3 regions of the Petralouisia sp. genome follow, and region 1 is predicted to be linked to each of the others. Evidence: predicted binding sites of a transcription regulator. Region 1 holds the regulator's gene; each other region holds the start of a gene.
The links. The regulator Rex, encoded in region 1, represses fermentation and respiration genes when NADH is low (regulators of the CRP and FNR family bind a similar motif). The targets are predictions, from matches to a motif close to ATTGTTAANTANTTAACAAT.
Positions count from the first base shown of each region.

Region 2: ACTO17_RS10975 (oxidoreductase) is a predicted target of Rex. The motif match lies at 2,554-2,573, and genes of this name have one in related genera.
Region 3: ACTO17_RS10495 (4Fe-4S dicluster domain-containing protein) is a predicted target of Rex. The motif match lies at 4,181-4,200, and genes of this name have one in related genera.

Region 1 covers NZ_JBQIOP010000016.1:29,389-34,930, forward strand. Annotated here, with positions in the region: gene alr (alanine racemase) at 1-125, opposite strand, end outside; gene ACTO17_RS08130 (NAD(P)H-hydrate dehydratase) at 122-1,675, opposite strand; gene ACTO17_RS08135 (hypothetical protein) at 1,795-2,421, opposite strand; gene ACTO17_RS08140 (redox-sensing transcriptional repressor Rex) at 2,426-3,070, opposite strand; gene abc-f (ribosomal protection-like ABC-F family protein) at 3,164-5,071, opposite strand; gene ACTO17_RS08150 (NADP-dependent isocitrate dehydrogenase) at 5,084-5,542, opposite strand, start outside.
Region 2 covers NZ_JBQIOP010000024.1:8,015-13,556, reverse strand. Annotated here, with positions in the region: gene ACTO17_RS10980 (L-lactate MFS transporter) at 1-560, opposite strand, end outside; gene ACTO17_RS10975 (oxidoreductase) at 581-2,527, opposite strand; gene ACTO17_RS10970 (LysR family transcriptional regulator) at 2,656-3,516, opposite strand; gene rsmA (16S rRNA (adenine(1518)-N(6)/adenine(1519)-N(6))-dimethyltransferase RsmA) at 4,159-5,025, shown strand; gene ACTO17_RS10960 (TIGR03915 family putative DNA repair protein) at 5,077-5,542, opposite strand, start outside.
Region 3 covers NZ_JBQIOP010000022.1:52,090-57,631, reverse strand. Annotated here, with positions in the region: gene ACTO17_RS10500 (hypothetical protein) at 1-2,355, opposite strand, end outside; gene ACTO17_RS10495 (4Fe-4S dicluster domain-containing protein) at 2,708-4,156, opposite strand; gene feoB (ferrous iron transport protein B) at 4,261-5,542, opposite strand, start outside.

The sequences.
Region 1 (5,542 bases):
TATCCGTCTGCCTTGATCACGCCCATAATCTTTGTATCTTTTCCGATTCTCTGTTCTATCTGGGCGATATTATGGCTGACTGCATCCAGATTTATTTCCGCATACACCCTGCTGTATGATTTCATCTCGGTATCCTTTCTATTTCTTTCAGAACTATCCCGATCCCATCCAGAATGTCCCGGGCCATCATGCCGTAAGTTCCGGTGTGTTCCGCCTGCAGATCCCCCGCAGCCCCGTGCAGGTACACCCCTGCCGCAGCCGCCTGAGCCGGCTCCATTCCCTGGGCAATGAGCCCTGCCAGAATTCCGGTCAGTATGTCGCCGGAGCCTGCCGTAGCCATCCCGTGATTTCCGCTGGTATTGATACAGGCCCGGCCGTCCGGCCATGCGGTGATGGTTCTTGCATCTTTCAAAATACATATTACATTATATTCCCTGGCAAATTCCTGTGCAACCTGCAATAAATGCTTTTGTATCTCCCCAATGCTTTTCCCGGTGAGCCTTGCCATCTCTCCCAGATGAGGCGTTATAATTACAGGAGCCGACGCCTCTTTCAGCCATTTTAAATGCTCTGACAGGACATTCAGCCCGTCCGCATCCAGAATCACCGGAACCTTCGCCTGTTTTAAAATAAATTTTATAATTTTCCCTGCGTTTTTTCCTGTGCCAAGCCCCGGCCCCGCTGCAATGACAGTTCCCCAGGAAAGGGCCTGCGACAGAAGCTCTTCCGGAAATTTTATTCCCTCCCAGGCAGTCAGAATGGCTTCCGGCAGCAGCTCCTGCAAAATGATCCGGTTCTGTTCTTCTGTAAAAATCCGTACAAGCCCCGCGCCCGTAAGATAGGCGGCTTTTCCGCTGAAAAAAGCAGCTCCCGCCATATTTTTCTGCCCTGCCACCGTCAGAACTTTCCCGTAGCTGCCCTTGTTGGAACGGTTTTTCCGGGAAGGAATCCCATTCAGATCCTGCGCCTCCGCAGCAAACAAAAAAGGCTGCTCTTTTAAAAAGCTGCGGCTGTCAATTCCAATATCTTTTACCAGAACCGTTCCGGCATATTCCGCCCCCGGATAGAGCAAAAGCCCCGGCTTTGCAAAGGCAAAGGTCACTGTAAGATCTGCCAAAAAACCAACGCCCATCACTTCTCCTGTGTCCCCATGGACGCCGGAGGGAATGTCCACCGCCACTTTCAGCCCAGATTTCTGATTCATTTCCGTCAAATATTCCCGGTACACCCCTTCCAGGTTCCTGGTAAGGCCGATGCCAAACAGCGCGTCTATCACAACATCAAACTCTCCCTTTGGCATATCGTGCATCAGCTCTATTCCGTAATGGCCCAAAATCTCTTTCTGGGTTCTTGTTTCCTCAGAAATTCTTCCTGACTCCGGCGGCATTACGATTGTTGCCTCATAGCCCCGCTGAAACAGTATGCGGCCGATGGCAAGGCCGTCTCCGCCGTTATTTCCAAATCCGCAGACTATAAGAGCCGTCCGTTTCTTTCCGGACGTTTCCCTGTCGGCCGCGGCCTGCCCCTTTTTGCCGCCCTCCCGGAAATATCTGTCAATTTCATCTGCCGTACTTAAAGCCGCCCGCTCCATCAGAACCAGAGACGGCACTCCGAAATGCTCTATCGTATTCTTGTCGCACTGCTTCATCTGCCTGCTGTCTAAAAGAATCCTCATTCCAACCTCCTAAGCCGGTTCCGGCAAAAACCGCTCCGGATACAGACTGCGGTTTTTGGGAAAAGGCACAATAAACTCCGAAAAAAGACACCCCTGACAAGTTCTGCCAAGACTGCCTTTTATTTCTTTGTTCTTTTATATTCCTCTCCATATTTCAAATCAAAAGCTCCGATGACCTGGGCCCCGAAAATATCATGGAGGTACGCATAAATTGCGCGGCTCTGATCCTCAATGGCGTCCTTGCGGATAATCTTTACCTTCAGCTCTGTCCGGGTCTTCGCAATCCACTGAGCCAGTTCCTCCTGTTCTTTCTCATTGCTGTTCATGATTCCATAACAGTATTCCAACGTCTCCGCCATCAGCTGTTCATTGTCCTGTCTCATGGTATCCTGCAGTTTGTCCAGCTCCCCGCGGCAGGAATCCATCCGCTGATTGATCTCTGTAATCAGCCTTCGGTTCTCCTGAAGCCTGCCGGTCTCCTGTCCCTGTTCTCCAATTTCATCCATATTGGCCACAATATTTTTCATCAGCTTGTTTTTCAGAGATTTCAGCTCTTTGAGCTCCTGGGTCAGATGTCCCTGTCTGGAAAGGTGCCCGCTGACCTTCTGCTCCAGCTTCGCCACCTTTGCCGGCTTGCTGCCGTCCAGAAATAACTGATGCCATTTCTGATCCAACACCAACGGCGGAAGCTCCCTTGTCTGGGCAATTTTTTCAAATCCGGGGCTTGTGTTTTTTCTTTTACTCATATGCTCACTTCTTATCTTTGGATTTTTCTGTTTTCTCAATATTATAAGATAACTGCATCAAGCTGTCTGAAAGATGTACATTTTCCACCACCACATGTTCCGGCAGCTCCAGATCCAGATGGGCAAAATTCCAGATTGCGCGAATTCCAAGATTCACCAGTCCGTTTGCCACCTCATCCGCCTTCTCTTTGGGCAGGGTAAGGGCGGCAATATCCACTTTGTTCTTCTTCAGGAACTCTTCCAGTTCATCCATCATGCGCACCTTAATTCCCCGGACGGAAATCCCTTTTAATGCCGAATTCACATCAAACAGCCCGATAATTACAAATCCCCATTTCTCAAACTTAATGTAATTGGCCAACGCCTGCCCCAGATTGCCGGCCCCTACCACAATAATATTGTGCTGCTGATTCATTCCCAGAATCTTGCCGATTTCATCATAGAGATACTTCACATTATAGCCATATCCCTGCTGTCCAAACCCACCGAAATTATTCAAATCCTGCCGTATCTGGGAGGCGGTCACACGCATTCTCGCGCTCAGTTCATTGGATGAAATCCGCTCCACCCCATCATCCAGAAGTTCCCCCAGATATCTGTAATACCTTGGCATTCTTCGGATTACTGCCTGTGATATTCCTTTTTCCATTCTCTCTTCTCCTGTTTCACGGGCATCCGCTCGCCGTTTTTTCATTTTTTTATTATAAACAATCTGATTCCGGATGTCAATGTGGGAAACATGTCACAGCAGTGTTTCCCAATGCTCATACAGTTCTTCCAGCTCCTTCTTGAGCCCTTCATATTCCTGGTGCAGCTCCTGCAGTCTGGCAGAATTGGTTGCGATTTCACTGTCTGAAAACGCTTCTTCCAATTCACTGATCCGCTGCTCTGCGGCTTCGATGCTGTCCTCGGTGCGCTTCCTGTCATTTTCCAGCTTCCGCTGTCTGGCCTGCTCTTCTTTCTTCTGTTTCCAGTCCGCCTTGTTGCTGCTGACAGTTTCCGTTTTCGGAGCCGTTTCTCTGCCCGATACATAAATATCGGTCAGTTCCCTGGATTTTTCCAGATAATAATCGTAATTTCCGATATAATTTACCAGTCTGCCGCCGGTCAGCTCCATAATTCTTGTTGCCGTCTTATTGATAAAATACCGGTCATGGCTCACAAACAGCACCGTTCCCGTATAGCGGTTTAACGCCTGCTCCAAAATCTCTTTGGAGGTAATGTCCAAATGGTTGGTAGGCTCGTCCAGAATCAGAAAATTTGCTTCCGAAAGCATCAGCTTTGCCAGTGACACGCGGCCCCGTTCTCCGCCGCTTAATTCTGAAATCCGCTTAAACACGTCGTCTCCGGTAAAAAGGAAGGCCGCCAGTACATTCCGGATCTCCGTATTGGTCAGATAAGGATATTCGTCGGAAATCTCTTCCACCAGCGTTTTTCCCGAATGAAGCACCTGATGCTCCTGATCATAGTATCCGATATGCACGTTGGTTCCCAGTTTGACCGCGCCCTGATCTGCGTTCACCATATCGTTGATAATTTTCAGAATCGTTGTTTTGCCCGTTCCGTTATCTCCGATCAGCGCAACCCGCTCGCCCCGTTTGATTTCAAAGGACAGCTCCTGAAACAGCGGCTGCCCCGGATAGGCTTTCGCCAGACGCTCCACCGAAATCACATCGTTTCCGCTGACAATGCCCGGGTTAAGCTGCAGATGAATGTCTGTATTCTCCTCTGTGGGCTTCTCCAGCCGTTCTATTTTGTTCAGCATTTTTTCCCGGCTTTCCGCCCGTTTGATGGATTTTTCCCGGTTAAAGGATTTCAGTTTGGCAATCACTTCCTCCTGATGCCTGATCTCCTGCTGCTGATTGTAATACTGTTTTAACAAAGCCTCCCGCACCTGGGCTCTTTTCACGGCATAAGCGCTGTAATTGCCGGAAAATACCGATACTCTGCAGCGGTCCAATTCCACTACTTTGCCAACCACCCGATCCAGAAAATAACGGTCATGGCTGACAATTACCACCGCTCCTTTATAATTCAGCAGAAATGTCTCCAGCCAGGTAATGGAGCCGATATCCAGGTGGTTGGTGGGCTCGTCCAGAAGAATCACATCCGGCTTTGTCACCAGAAGTTTGCCCAGACACACCCTGGTACGCTGCCCGCCGGACAATTCCTGCATATGCTTGGCAAATTCTTCCTCGGTAAATCCCAGGCCTTTCAGCACCCCTGTGATTTCACTTTTGTAAGACTGGCCGCCTTTTTGTTCAAATTCCAGGTTCCGGCGGTTATAGCTTTCCATCAGCCGCTCCAGGGCTTCCCCTGTGACGCGGCTCATTTCCTGCTCCATGGCAATCAGTTCTTCCTGCATGTCAACCATTTCCTGCCTGGCAGAAAGCACTTCTTCATAAATCGTCCGGTTTCCCGCGATATCCGGATTCTGGGGCAGATATCCGATGGTTCTGTTTTTCGCCAGAACCACAGTTCCTTCGTCTGCCTCCAGTTCTCCCATAATAATCCGGAGCAGGGTGGTCTTTCCCGCTCCGTTGATTCCTACAATCGCCGCCTTTTCATTTTCTTCAATATGAAAGGAAGCATGTTGTATGATTTCATCGGTGCCAAAGGCTTTGCTGATGTTTTGGCAGGCTAAAATCATGGTTCTCTCTCCTTAACAGTTATGTTCGCATAATGTTTCCAGTTTTTCCCGGATTGCTTTGATAAAGCCTTCGCTGTTTAAAACAGTCACATCCTTCAGTGTGGTAATCAGCGCAAGGTCTTTGGTCATCTTGCCGGATTCGATGGTGGACAGGCATGCCTCCTCCAGTTTGTCCGCAAATGCGGAAAGCTCCGGCAGCCTGTCCAGCTCCCCTCTCTTGCGGAGGGCGCCGGTCCAGGCGAAAATTGTCGCCACCGAATTGGTGGAGGTTTCCTCTCCCTTCAGATGTTTATAGTAATGACGCTGCACGGTTCCGTGAGCCGCTTCATATTCGTAGTAGCCTTCGGGAGATACCAGTACGGAAGTCATCATGGCAAGGGAGCCGAAGGCGGAGCTTACCATATCGCTCATCACATCTCCGTCATAATTCTTGCACGCCCAGATAAATCCGCCCTCCGCTTTCATAATACG
Region 2 (5,542 bases), on a different contig from region 1:
TGTGTGCTTATAAGAATAATAACCAGAAAAACCGCTCCAACCGCTTTGAACGCAACCGCAGCATTCCAGCGATTTACAATAATCGTAACAATAGGAGGCAGAATCACGGAACTCATTCCATATACAGCAGTCGTAATGCCGCCTATCAGACCACGTTTATCCGGAAAATATTTCACACTCGTAGAGATGGTTGCCCCATAGGCCATTCCAAGTCCCAGTCCGGCTATCAAACCATAGCTGACGATTAGAAATGAAACGCTGGTTGCAAAACCAGAAATCACCATGCCGCCGCCAAACATGATACCACCCAGTGTAATCACCTTTTTCGGTCCCAGCCTGTCATTGACTGCTCCGCCGGAAATCATCGTAACAGGCCCTACTGCATTTGCAATTGTATATACAATTGCAAGATCACCAGATGTTACATTCTGTCCAAGGGCATTGCTAAAATGTTCTGCCATGGAAGAAGCAAATACACTCCATGCATAAATTGAACCTAAACACAAATTGATCAGACATGCTGCCGCTAGTATGATCCATCTTTTCTTATCTAAATTCATAACCTTTTTCCCGCTTTCTCTTAAATGTCTAAAGCAGCATGGTAGCCCCAATAGACGGCATTTGTAATCGTTGATACTTTTGCCGCATCACCAATCACTCTTACAAAAGGCGCTGCATCCTGTAATTCTGTAACCGCATCTGTACGTGAACGCTGTCCCAGGGCGCAAATTACTGATTTTCCAGGAACAAGCTGCTTGCTGCCATTCTTGTCTTCACAAAGAATTCCATCCGCTGTAACTTCCAGGCCCTTGTACCCGGTATAAACAGTTGCGTATTTCTCTATTTCTTTTAAAAGAAGCGGACGATGGCGTACATTTGCATCTGGAGCAAGTTCATCACGCATTTCTACCAGGCAGACTTTTTTACCTTCCATGCCAAGATGTATTGCGCATTCACACCCGGCAAGGCCGCCGCCAAATACGACTACTTCGTCACTGACCTTTTCTTTTTCCAGATAATAGTTATTGACGAGTACTACATTGTTCCCGTTCAAACCAGGAATCGGTGGAACCAGCGGCGTGGAACCAACGGCTATGATCAATGCATCCACATCTTCTTTTTCTGCGTATTCTTTCGTAACCTCTGTGTTCAGACGGATTTCTACACCTGCTTTTTCTGCTAAGAGTTTGTATGTACCAGACAGTTCATACATTTCGTGTTTAAAAGGAAGAGCCTGTTCACTTTTTAATATACCGCCCACATCTGATTCTTTTTCGCACAGAATAACTTGATGCCCCTTTCGGGCTGCTGTATATGCCGCATACAATCCGCCCGGGCCGCCGCCAGCAACAAGCACTTTTTTCTTCTCCGGAGCCGGGATCACATCCCAGCCTTCCATTTCACGTCCGATCAATGGATTCACCGTGCATCTTCTGGTAGAGGTAGCAGCCCTTTCTGCCATACAGGTAAAGCAGCGGAGGCATTTTACAATTTCATCCTCACGGTTTTCTACAACTTTTCTTGGCAGGCATGGGTCAGCCAGAAGCGCTCTGGCCATATATACAATATCGGCTTTACCACTGGCAATGATTTCCTCCATCTGATGAGGGTCATTTAAACCTCCTAATGTAGCAACTGGTATAGATACATGTTTTTTGATCTCTGCAGCCAGATATACATTACAACCATGTTCTTTAAACATGGAAGGATGCGTATCGCCAAATCCTCTCTGGTACGTGCCGGCAGATACGTGAAGCAGATCGATATAAGGCTCTATCTGTTGTGCAATCCGACACCCCTCTGCAAGGTCATAACCCCCTTCGAACAGTTCGGAACCGCTCAGACGGAATTCGATTGGAAATCCAGGCCCAACGGCCTCCCTTACCGATTTCAGTACTTCTATTGCCAGACGGCAGCGGTTTTCAAGACTTCCGCCATACTCATCCGTCCGCTTATTAAAATACGGAGAAAAGAACTGATTCAGCAGCCAGCCGTGGCCGCCATGTACCATGATCATTTCAAAGCCAGCCCGTTTCGCCAGGCCTGCTACTGTACCATAGGATTCTACAATTTCAGCAATCATTTCTTTTGTGAGCGCCTTTACTTCTATGCCATCTGGCCGGATAATATCACTAGCACCCCACTGGTTCATGGATTTCTGTTTTGTCTTATCTGTCATATAAGTTCCTGCATACATGCCAGAATGCGATAATTCCAAGCTTGGCATAGCTCCATGGCGGCGTATTGCATCCGCAGTATAGGTTGCTGCAGCAAGAGAATTTAACACTGCTGTATCCAGGTGGTACGCATGCGAGCCGTCTGTCTTTGGATGCACCATACATTCACTGACAGTAACAGCAGCCGCGCCGCCTTTTCCTCTTAATTCATAAAACGCAGTTGATTTTGGTCCGATGCAGCCGTCATTTGTGATATCTGTGCCGCCCATCGGCGCAGAAAACATACGATTTCGAAATGTCACTCTTCCGATCGTAATAGGGCTTGATAAATGTGGAAATTTTCTTTCCATGGTTTTCCTCCTATTTCAGATGGATATTTGTTATTTTCTTAACAATATTAGAATAGCATGAAAAAAAGCTGTTATCTATCATTAAAAAGATAACAGCTGCCAACAAATTATTGATACGCGTTTCCAATTTAAAAAATGTCTATTAACTTTCTTATCAATGCTTCTTTTTTGCGGTCTTCCTTGCACACTATGGATATTTTCCATGAAAATGCATCCTGCAATTTAATCCGGTGTATGCCGTCCATGCTTATATCATGTTTATGGATATTTGTATCAATCCCAATTCCCATTTTTTCCCTGCAAAACCGATAGATTAGCTGGACTTCCATTGTCTTAACGCGGATCAGGGGAATAAATCCAAAATCTTTGCAGCGCCCCACAAAATTATGATAGCAGGAAAATTTTTCATTAAGCATGATCAAGGGCTCATCCCGTAGATCACTAACTGAAAGAAGCTCCCTGTCATATAGTGGATGTCCTTCATATACCAAAGCGTCCATTCCGCGTTGATACATTTCCCTTGCATATAATCCGTTTCGTCCAATACTGCCAATTACAAACCCCGCATCAATGATCCCCTGAAAAATTTTATCAATAACCTCCTGGTTTTCCAATTCTTCCCACTGAATCTGTATATCAGCATTTTCTGTTTTAAATCGTTCCAACGTATGGAATGGGAATACATTTAATACCCCGCACGAAAATCCAAGCTGAAGTTCTTTGTCCATTCGCTCAATCCGATGAATTCCAATTTCTATATCATCCAGCCTGTTTAATAGCTCCCGGCAATTTTCATACAAATATGACCCGCTTGCAGTCGGACAAAGCCCCCTTACGGAACGTTCAAAGAGAGTCGTTTGTAATTCTGCTTCCAGTTTTGTAATAATCCTGCTAAGCCCTTGGGGAGTGATAAAAAGCTGCTTTGCTGCCTGATTGATCCCCCGTTCTTCATATACACGGCAAAAACACCGAATGTCCTTTGTATCCATGGTATACATCTCCTTAGTTAGCCATCTGTTTTCCTCTTAAACTCAGCCAATGCTTTTCGAATCCGGCATATTCGAGCCGGAATATACAGGTATATCTTTTTATTTTCGTTGAACAGACATTTTCTTTAAATTCACATTGCTTTAAGTTTAGCATCTTTGAATAGGGTTTACAAGATTTTGTTGAGGACAGGTATTTTACAGTGGGTTACGCAATTACTGTCGACAAACTTGCAAACACTTCAACGCCTGCGTTTTTTTCCTAAACTCTCGAAAGCATATCCTGCGTGAATATAGCAGTTATTTAATTTTCGATGCACTAGTAATACAGCGAACAATCTATATTTCGATACACAGGAACTACCGGATTGCCCTTTGGCTAAGCAAACGGCAATCCGGTAGTTCTGTCCGTATCCAAAGACAAAAGTTCGCTGTAGATTAATACACATTTGAAATCCCCCATAACATTTTGCAAGTAAGCATTACAAAACAGATTGCCATCTTCTGAAAAACCATGTATAATCGGTTAGAATATAGTTTCATATGCATTCAGCCCAAAAGAAGATACAGGGCTTCGCATAAACAATTTCATCAGCTCCGCTGAAACAAAACACAATACGAAGAATCACACAGGATGGAGGAACCATGGCAGATTTAGGAAAACCGCAGAATACCATAGCGGTATTGCAGAAGTATCATTTTAATTTTCAGAAGAAATTTGGCCAGAATTTTCTGATAGATCCCAGAGTCCTGGAGAAAATTATCGGCGCAGCCGGAATTACCAGGGAGGATTTTGTGTTGGAAATCGGGCCGGGAATCGGCACAATGACCCAATATCTCTGCGAAAATGCCAGAGAAGTAACGGCAGTGGAAATCGACCGGAACTTAATTCCCATTCTGGAGGAAACTCTGCATGATTATGAGAATGTGGAGGTAATCAATGAAGATATCCTCAAAGTGGATATCAATGGTCTGGCTCAGAAAAAGAATGGCGGCAATCCCATTAAGGTAGTGGCTAATTTGCCCTATTATATTACAACGCCGATTATTATGGGATTGTTTGAAAGCCATGTGCCGGTAGACAGCATCACTATAATGGTTCAGAAGGAAGTGGCGGAGCGTATGCAGGCAGGGCCGGGAAGCAAGGATTACGGAGCGTTGTCTCTGGCGGTTCAGTACTATGCCAAACCGGAAATCATTGCCAATGTACCGCCCAACTGCTTTATGCCCAGACCTAAAGTGGGAAGTGCGGTGATCCGGTTAGTGAGGCATGAGAAAGCAGCAGTACAGACAGAAAACGAAAGGCTGATGTTTTGTATCATTCGCGCATCTTTTAACCAGAGGCGCAAAACCCTGGTAAACGGATTAAATAATTCGCCGGAAATCTCAGCCTCAAAGGAGCAGATTGCAGGCGCATTGGAGAAACTGGGACTGAATCCGGGGATACGGGGAGAGGCTTTAACCTTGGAACAATTTGCAGAATTGAGCAATGTTCTGGGCCATTATCTATAATAGAGTTCATCAATGTTATGGACGGACCTGATTCCGGCGCCCGGAGATTAATTACCGCTTTTTCTGAAATTCTATTACATCCTTCTGGAAGCGTTTCAGAATATTCTGGTTCTGGAGCCTGGGATTGATTCGGGCTTCAATGGCAATGCTGTCGAAAAATCCGCACCAGAGCTTCTGATATTCCAGTTCTTCCGGGGAAAACCGGTTCAGCATATCTTCGTTCAGGCTGCAGGTATCTGTCAGAAAGAATCCTTTCCCCTGGGGATGGAGAGCAGCCAGGCTGTGGGAGGCGTCATAAATCATGAAGTTTTCCTGGGGAAGCCGGTCGGAAAAGTGTTCTCCCAAAAAAGGAAGTACATGATTCTTAGGATGGATTCTGGCAAAAAGCAGGCCGTTTTCCAATTCCTGGAACCGCAGGAAGCCAAGCAGATGATGGGCTTCATTGCCGGTGCTTCTGGAAAGCTGAAATACCCGGTTGACGTAAGGCTCTCCCAGATAATTCAGTACCTTGCTGCCG
Region 3 (5,542 bases), on a different contig from region 1:
CAGAATTAATCCTGACAGATGTCCGGCAGCTTTAAATGCTTCGGACGCTTCTCCCTGAATCTCTGTATCTGTAAGATTCTCTCCATTCAGCAGCATCATTTTACTGCCGCATGTGATTTTACCATCCTCGCCCCGGTAAGTATAAGATGCGTCTGCCGTTGTTTTTCCCTGATATACTGCAACCACATTCAGGCTTGTCACAGACTGGGAAAAGGTATCCTCAGAAACGGAATCTGTCAAAACCCATCCTGCAAACTCCAGGCCGTTTCCTGTCTTTGGCGCCTCCAGTTCTGCCAGGGCATCGCTTATCTTGGTTCCCTCCAGATATGATTTGCTGATCACCTGGGATACTTCCTGGCCGTCCTCTCCCACATATCTTGTATTCCACGCTGCCTGGCAGTTTCTGTACACTGCCTCTGCATAAAGGTAAGCGCAATCTCCTATCCGGGTCGTTTCATTGTGATAATCGTCATTGTAAGTCAGCTGAAGCCCGGCAAAATCTTCTGTTCTGACATCCTCCGGCAATTCCAGAAGTTCCAGGATATTCCCATAAGCCGTTTCTTTATCCGCAATTACGGGAATGCAGATTTCCTTTATGCCGCTGTCCTCTGTCATATAAGTAAGCCTTACATTGGCGCATCCTTTCTCATAGCTGGCATAAAAAGCCAACATCATATCCGTTGAACTGTTAAAAAGCAGTCTCGTATTTTCATCTTCCTCCAAACTTCTCCAGCCATAAGTCCATGCTGCGGTGAGCCCTTCCATTGACTGGGGAAAAGATACTCCCAGCTCCTTTAAAGAAGCTCTCCGCCCTACGTTTTCCACTGTCTGGATGAACATCAAAGAATCGGGCTGAAAGCTTCCGTCCTCCTGCCTGGCCAGGCCATAGAATGTGAAGGTTACATTTTTCATATCTTCCCGGAATGTATTTCCTGACTTTACATTGAAATACCAGGGATAAGTGTCATACACATCCTCCCGGAACTCACTTATATTTGTTATATGCCCAACTTCATCGCACACACTCAGACTTGTCAGCGCCCATTCGCAGGGATACATATCTTCCGTTACGTTGATGACGCCTATATACTCTCCCGTGGAGGCATGGAACTCCAGATCAACATAAGCGGACGCCGATACCTGTTCTACCTGGGGATAAAACCATGCCGATGCATGTTCCAAAGGATGCTCCTCTTTTACTTTCACGGTTATCGTAATCACATCCCCGGCCTTAACTATCTCACCGTTCTTATCAATAGATATATCTTCAATCACAGGTTTCTCAGTATCAAAATTCTCCTGAACCACTGTAAATCTCAGGTCTGCACCCGGCTCTGTCTGAGTGGGATAAAAATTATAGCTCTTTCCGGCTTCCACATACACATAAACCTGCTCCAGTCCCCATTCCGCAGGATACGTTTCCTCAATTACTGTATAAACGCCTGTCAGTGAACGAGTATCAGCGCTGTAATCTGCACTGACAGATTGTGATCCATAATAGCCTTCTGTATTTGTGTAAAGATACAGTTGGAGCTGACTGATGGTTTCATCTTTGCAGGTTACATCGGCCGTATAAGTTACCGTGTCTCCCGCCCTTAATTTACCGTCCGCCTGAGACGCACTCACCTGCATCCTGAAATTCGAAACCACCACATTCTCATCTACGTTTACTTCCGCATCCAGAGTAAACTGGTAACGGTACTGCCCGTTCTCATCCCAGACGTCCCAGTCTGTATAATTGTCCGCTTTATCTTCTGCGCGGACACCGGAAATATAAAAATTCTTCCCTTTCAATTCACTGCAGGAAAGGGCTCCGGTATAGAGATTTCCCTCTCCGCTCTTTTCAAGTCTTACTGATGCACCTGTTCCCTGGGGGTCACTGCAGGATACATAAACATAAATCTCATCAATTTCACCGTCTGCATCATAAGCTGATACGGTAAAACGAAGGGTATCTTTGACTGTCAATGCCTCTCCATTTTCCCCGAATTCAAAGCTTTGAATTACCGGCGGATTAATATCATAGGAATCTGTTCGGGGAATCATTTCATCTTCGCTGTTTCCGGGAAGCATAAATGTCTTTCCTTCCATTTCTTCCACTACAGACCGTTTTGCGCTGTCCCCTGCTTCCGTCTCTTGATTCTGCTTTTGCAAATTCCGCATTTCTGTTACTGTATCTTCAGCGGACGCCTTTCGTTTTACCGTTTCTTTTTCTGCCAAAGAAGCTTTTGCATGTGTCCCGTATTCAGCGCTTTTTGCTCTTTCTGCCGCCATGCTCTGTACGGGAACTGCCGATACAGCAGCAATCACTGCCGCCAGTATAATTCCCAGAAATTTTCTTCCTGATTTTCTCATCCCTTATACCTCCCTGTATTAATTCAAATGGTTTCCAACAACATACAATCTGTCACTTTGACGCGTTATCTCCCTCCCTTTCCATTCAAACACAGTACCTTTTACCTATATACTACATATTATACATCTTTTTTCATAAAATGGAAGATTTTTCTACTATTTTTTTATGATTTTTGGATTAAAAATATAAAAAATTCATCATTTTTCATAAATATTTGGAGAATCACTCAAAAAAGCTGCCGCATTAAGAAATAAACATACAGGATACAATATTTCTTATACCATATCTTGTAATTGCATTTCTTAATGCGACAGCCCTTTATCGTTTTAATCAATCAGGAAGCTGCAATGCCTATTCCCGATGCATGGAAAAACTGTCCATTTTGTAATTGTCCAGGTTCTCATGGATTCCACGGCCATCTGCTTGTGAAATCAAGGTGTCTCTGTTTTTCTTAGAAGAAATCTGATCATTGAATGCGCTTGGCCCGCCGACACATCCGCCATCGCAAATCATGCCCTCCACAAAGTCCTCCGGCAGTTTTGCAGCTCTTAACAGAAGCAGCGCTTTCTTACACTCAGCCGCTCCGTTTGCCTTATAGACTTTTGCGTCAATCTCATGGCCGGATTCTTTTAAGCTCTGCAGTACAGCTCCGGTTACTCCGCCGGAGTTGGCAAAACGCTTGCCGTAGACAGAAGCAATCTGATCCTCATTCTCACATGGCTGCAGTGTAACGTTTTTCGCCTTCATAATCGCGCGGATTTCACTGTAAGTCAAAACATAATCTGCATTTCCCGGGATCTTCTGATCCACTACTTCTGATTTCTTGGCAAGGCAGGGCCCGATAAATACGGTTACCGCGTCCGGTTCCTGGGCCTTAATCAGACGGGATACTGCGCACATGGGAGAAACTGTGGTAGATACGCAGTCTGCCAGCTGCGGATAATGGAGACGGACCATGTTGACAAATGCCGGACAGCAGGAAGTCACTTTCTTCTTGCCCTCCTGGTATGCTTCCGCCCACTCTTCCGCTTCATAAGCCGCTGTCATGTCGCCGCCTAATCCAACGTCATAGAAATCTTCAAAGCCCATTTCCTTCATGGCTTTCTTCCAGCTTGCGGTGGTAATATCTGCGCCGAACTGGCCTTCTGTTGCCGGCGCTGCCATTGCGTATACTTTCTTACCGGATTTTAACGCTTCCACCACATCCACGATAAAGGTCTTAGAGCCGATGGCGCCAAAGGGACAACTGTGAATACATTTTCCGCAGCGAATGCATTTCTCCTTGTCGATGATAGAAATTCCGTGCTCATCGTATGTAATTGCATCCACCGGGCAGCTGAATTTACAGGGGCGTTTCAGATGGGCAATGGCATTGTAGGGACATGCCTGAGCGCACTTTCCGCACTCTTTACATTTGGAGGCGTCAATATGGGAACGCTCCCTGCCCATTTCAATGGCGCCGAATTTGCAGGCGTTGATACATGCCTTTCCAATACAGTTCTGGCAGTTCTCTGTCACTGTGTAACTGGAAATGGGACAGTCCTCGCAGGCAGACTTGAGAACCTGAATAATATTCCCGTCATCCACAGACCCGGGAGCCTTCCCCTCTGCAAGCCGTACCCTCTGGCGGATAATTTCACGCTCTTTGTAGATACAGCAGCGGAATTTAGGCGTGGGCCCCGGAATCAGCTCCATTGCAATGTGATCTCTTTTTGCATCCAGTTCTCCTGCAAATGCCAGCTTTGCCACTTCGTAAAGTACATCATGTTTGATTCTAATTACATTTTCATCAGCATACATCGTATTTTACCTCTCTCTTTTTTGTTTGTTAATAGTTTAACATGCCTGTGGCGGCACTGCAAGAGAATTCTGCCTTGTTTTTCAGAAAATACTTTCCAAAAAGCTTACCCCAACAAACTTCCAATCTGGTAGGTCAGCACAGCTGCAAGCCAGGCAAGAACCATCTGGAATATCAGCATCTTTAATGTAAACTTCACAGAGCCTGTTTCTTTCTTAATGGTTCCGATGGTTGCTGCGCAGGGAACGTACAAAAGGCAGAAAATCATCATGCTGTAGGCATTCAGAGGGCCGAAGCCAACTTCTGCAAGCCGTCCCAGCAGCGCTGTCATTCCTGATGCGGAATTCACATTGCTGATTCCAAACAGCACGCAAAAGCTGCTGACCACCACTTCCTTGGCAGAAATACCGGATATCAAAGCCACTCCAATCTGCCACATGCCCAGTCCCGCCGGAGCAAGAATCGGCTCCATCCAATGGCCCAAAATTGCGCCAAAACTTTCGGAAACTTCCGTTACCATGCCGTGGATACCGAAATTCAAAAGAAACCAGATAATAATGGAGGCAATGAAAATCGTAGTACCCGCTTTCGTCAGATACCCTTTCACTTTCTCCCAGACATAAATGGCAATGGTTCTGGCATTGGGCGTTTTATATTCCGGCAGTTCAATTAAAAGGGTATGATGAGACCGGTGGGTTTCCACACGATGAATCATCAATGCAGCGATAATTGCCACCGCCATTCCGATAAAATACATGGAAAGGGCTGCAAACATCGCGTATTTTCCGAAAAACATATCCGCAAACAGCACATAAATGGGAAGCCTTGCGGAACAGGACATAAAAGGCGTGATGAGTATCGTACGCCTTCGGTCGGATTCTTTCTCCAATGCCCTTGTGGCCATTACCGCAGGAACAGTGCAGCCGAATCCCAGAACCATAGGCAGAAACGCCTTGCCGGACAGGCCTAAATGCCCCATCAGTCCATCCATCACATAGGCCACCCTTGCCATATAGCCGCTGTCCTCCAACATGGCAAGAGCCAGAAACAGGATAAAAATATTTGGAAGGAAGGTCAGGATTCCTCCAACTCCCGCCAGAATGCCGTCCACCACCAGGGAAATCATCCAGTCAGCCACATGAATGCTCTCCATCAAATGCAAAACGCCATTGGCCGCCGTATCCAGAATCACTTCAAACCCGCCCTTTAACGCATCTCCCACGAAAAAGGTCAGAAAGAAAACCACCGCCATAATTCCGAAGAAAATCGGCATTCCCCAGATGGGATGGGTCAGTATTTCATCAACCCTGTCGGTAAATGCGGCTTTCTCTGATTTATAAAATAAAGTATCCTCCAGCACTTCTTCTATGTAGTCGTATTTCTGATTG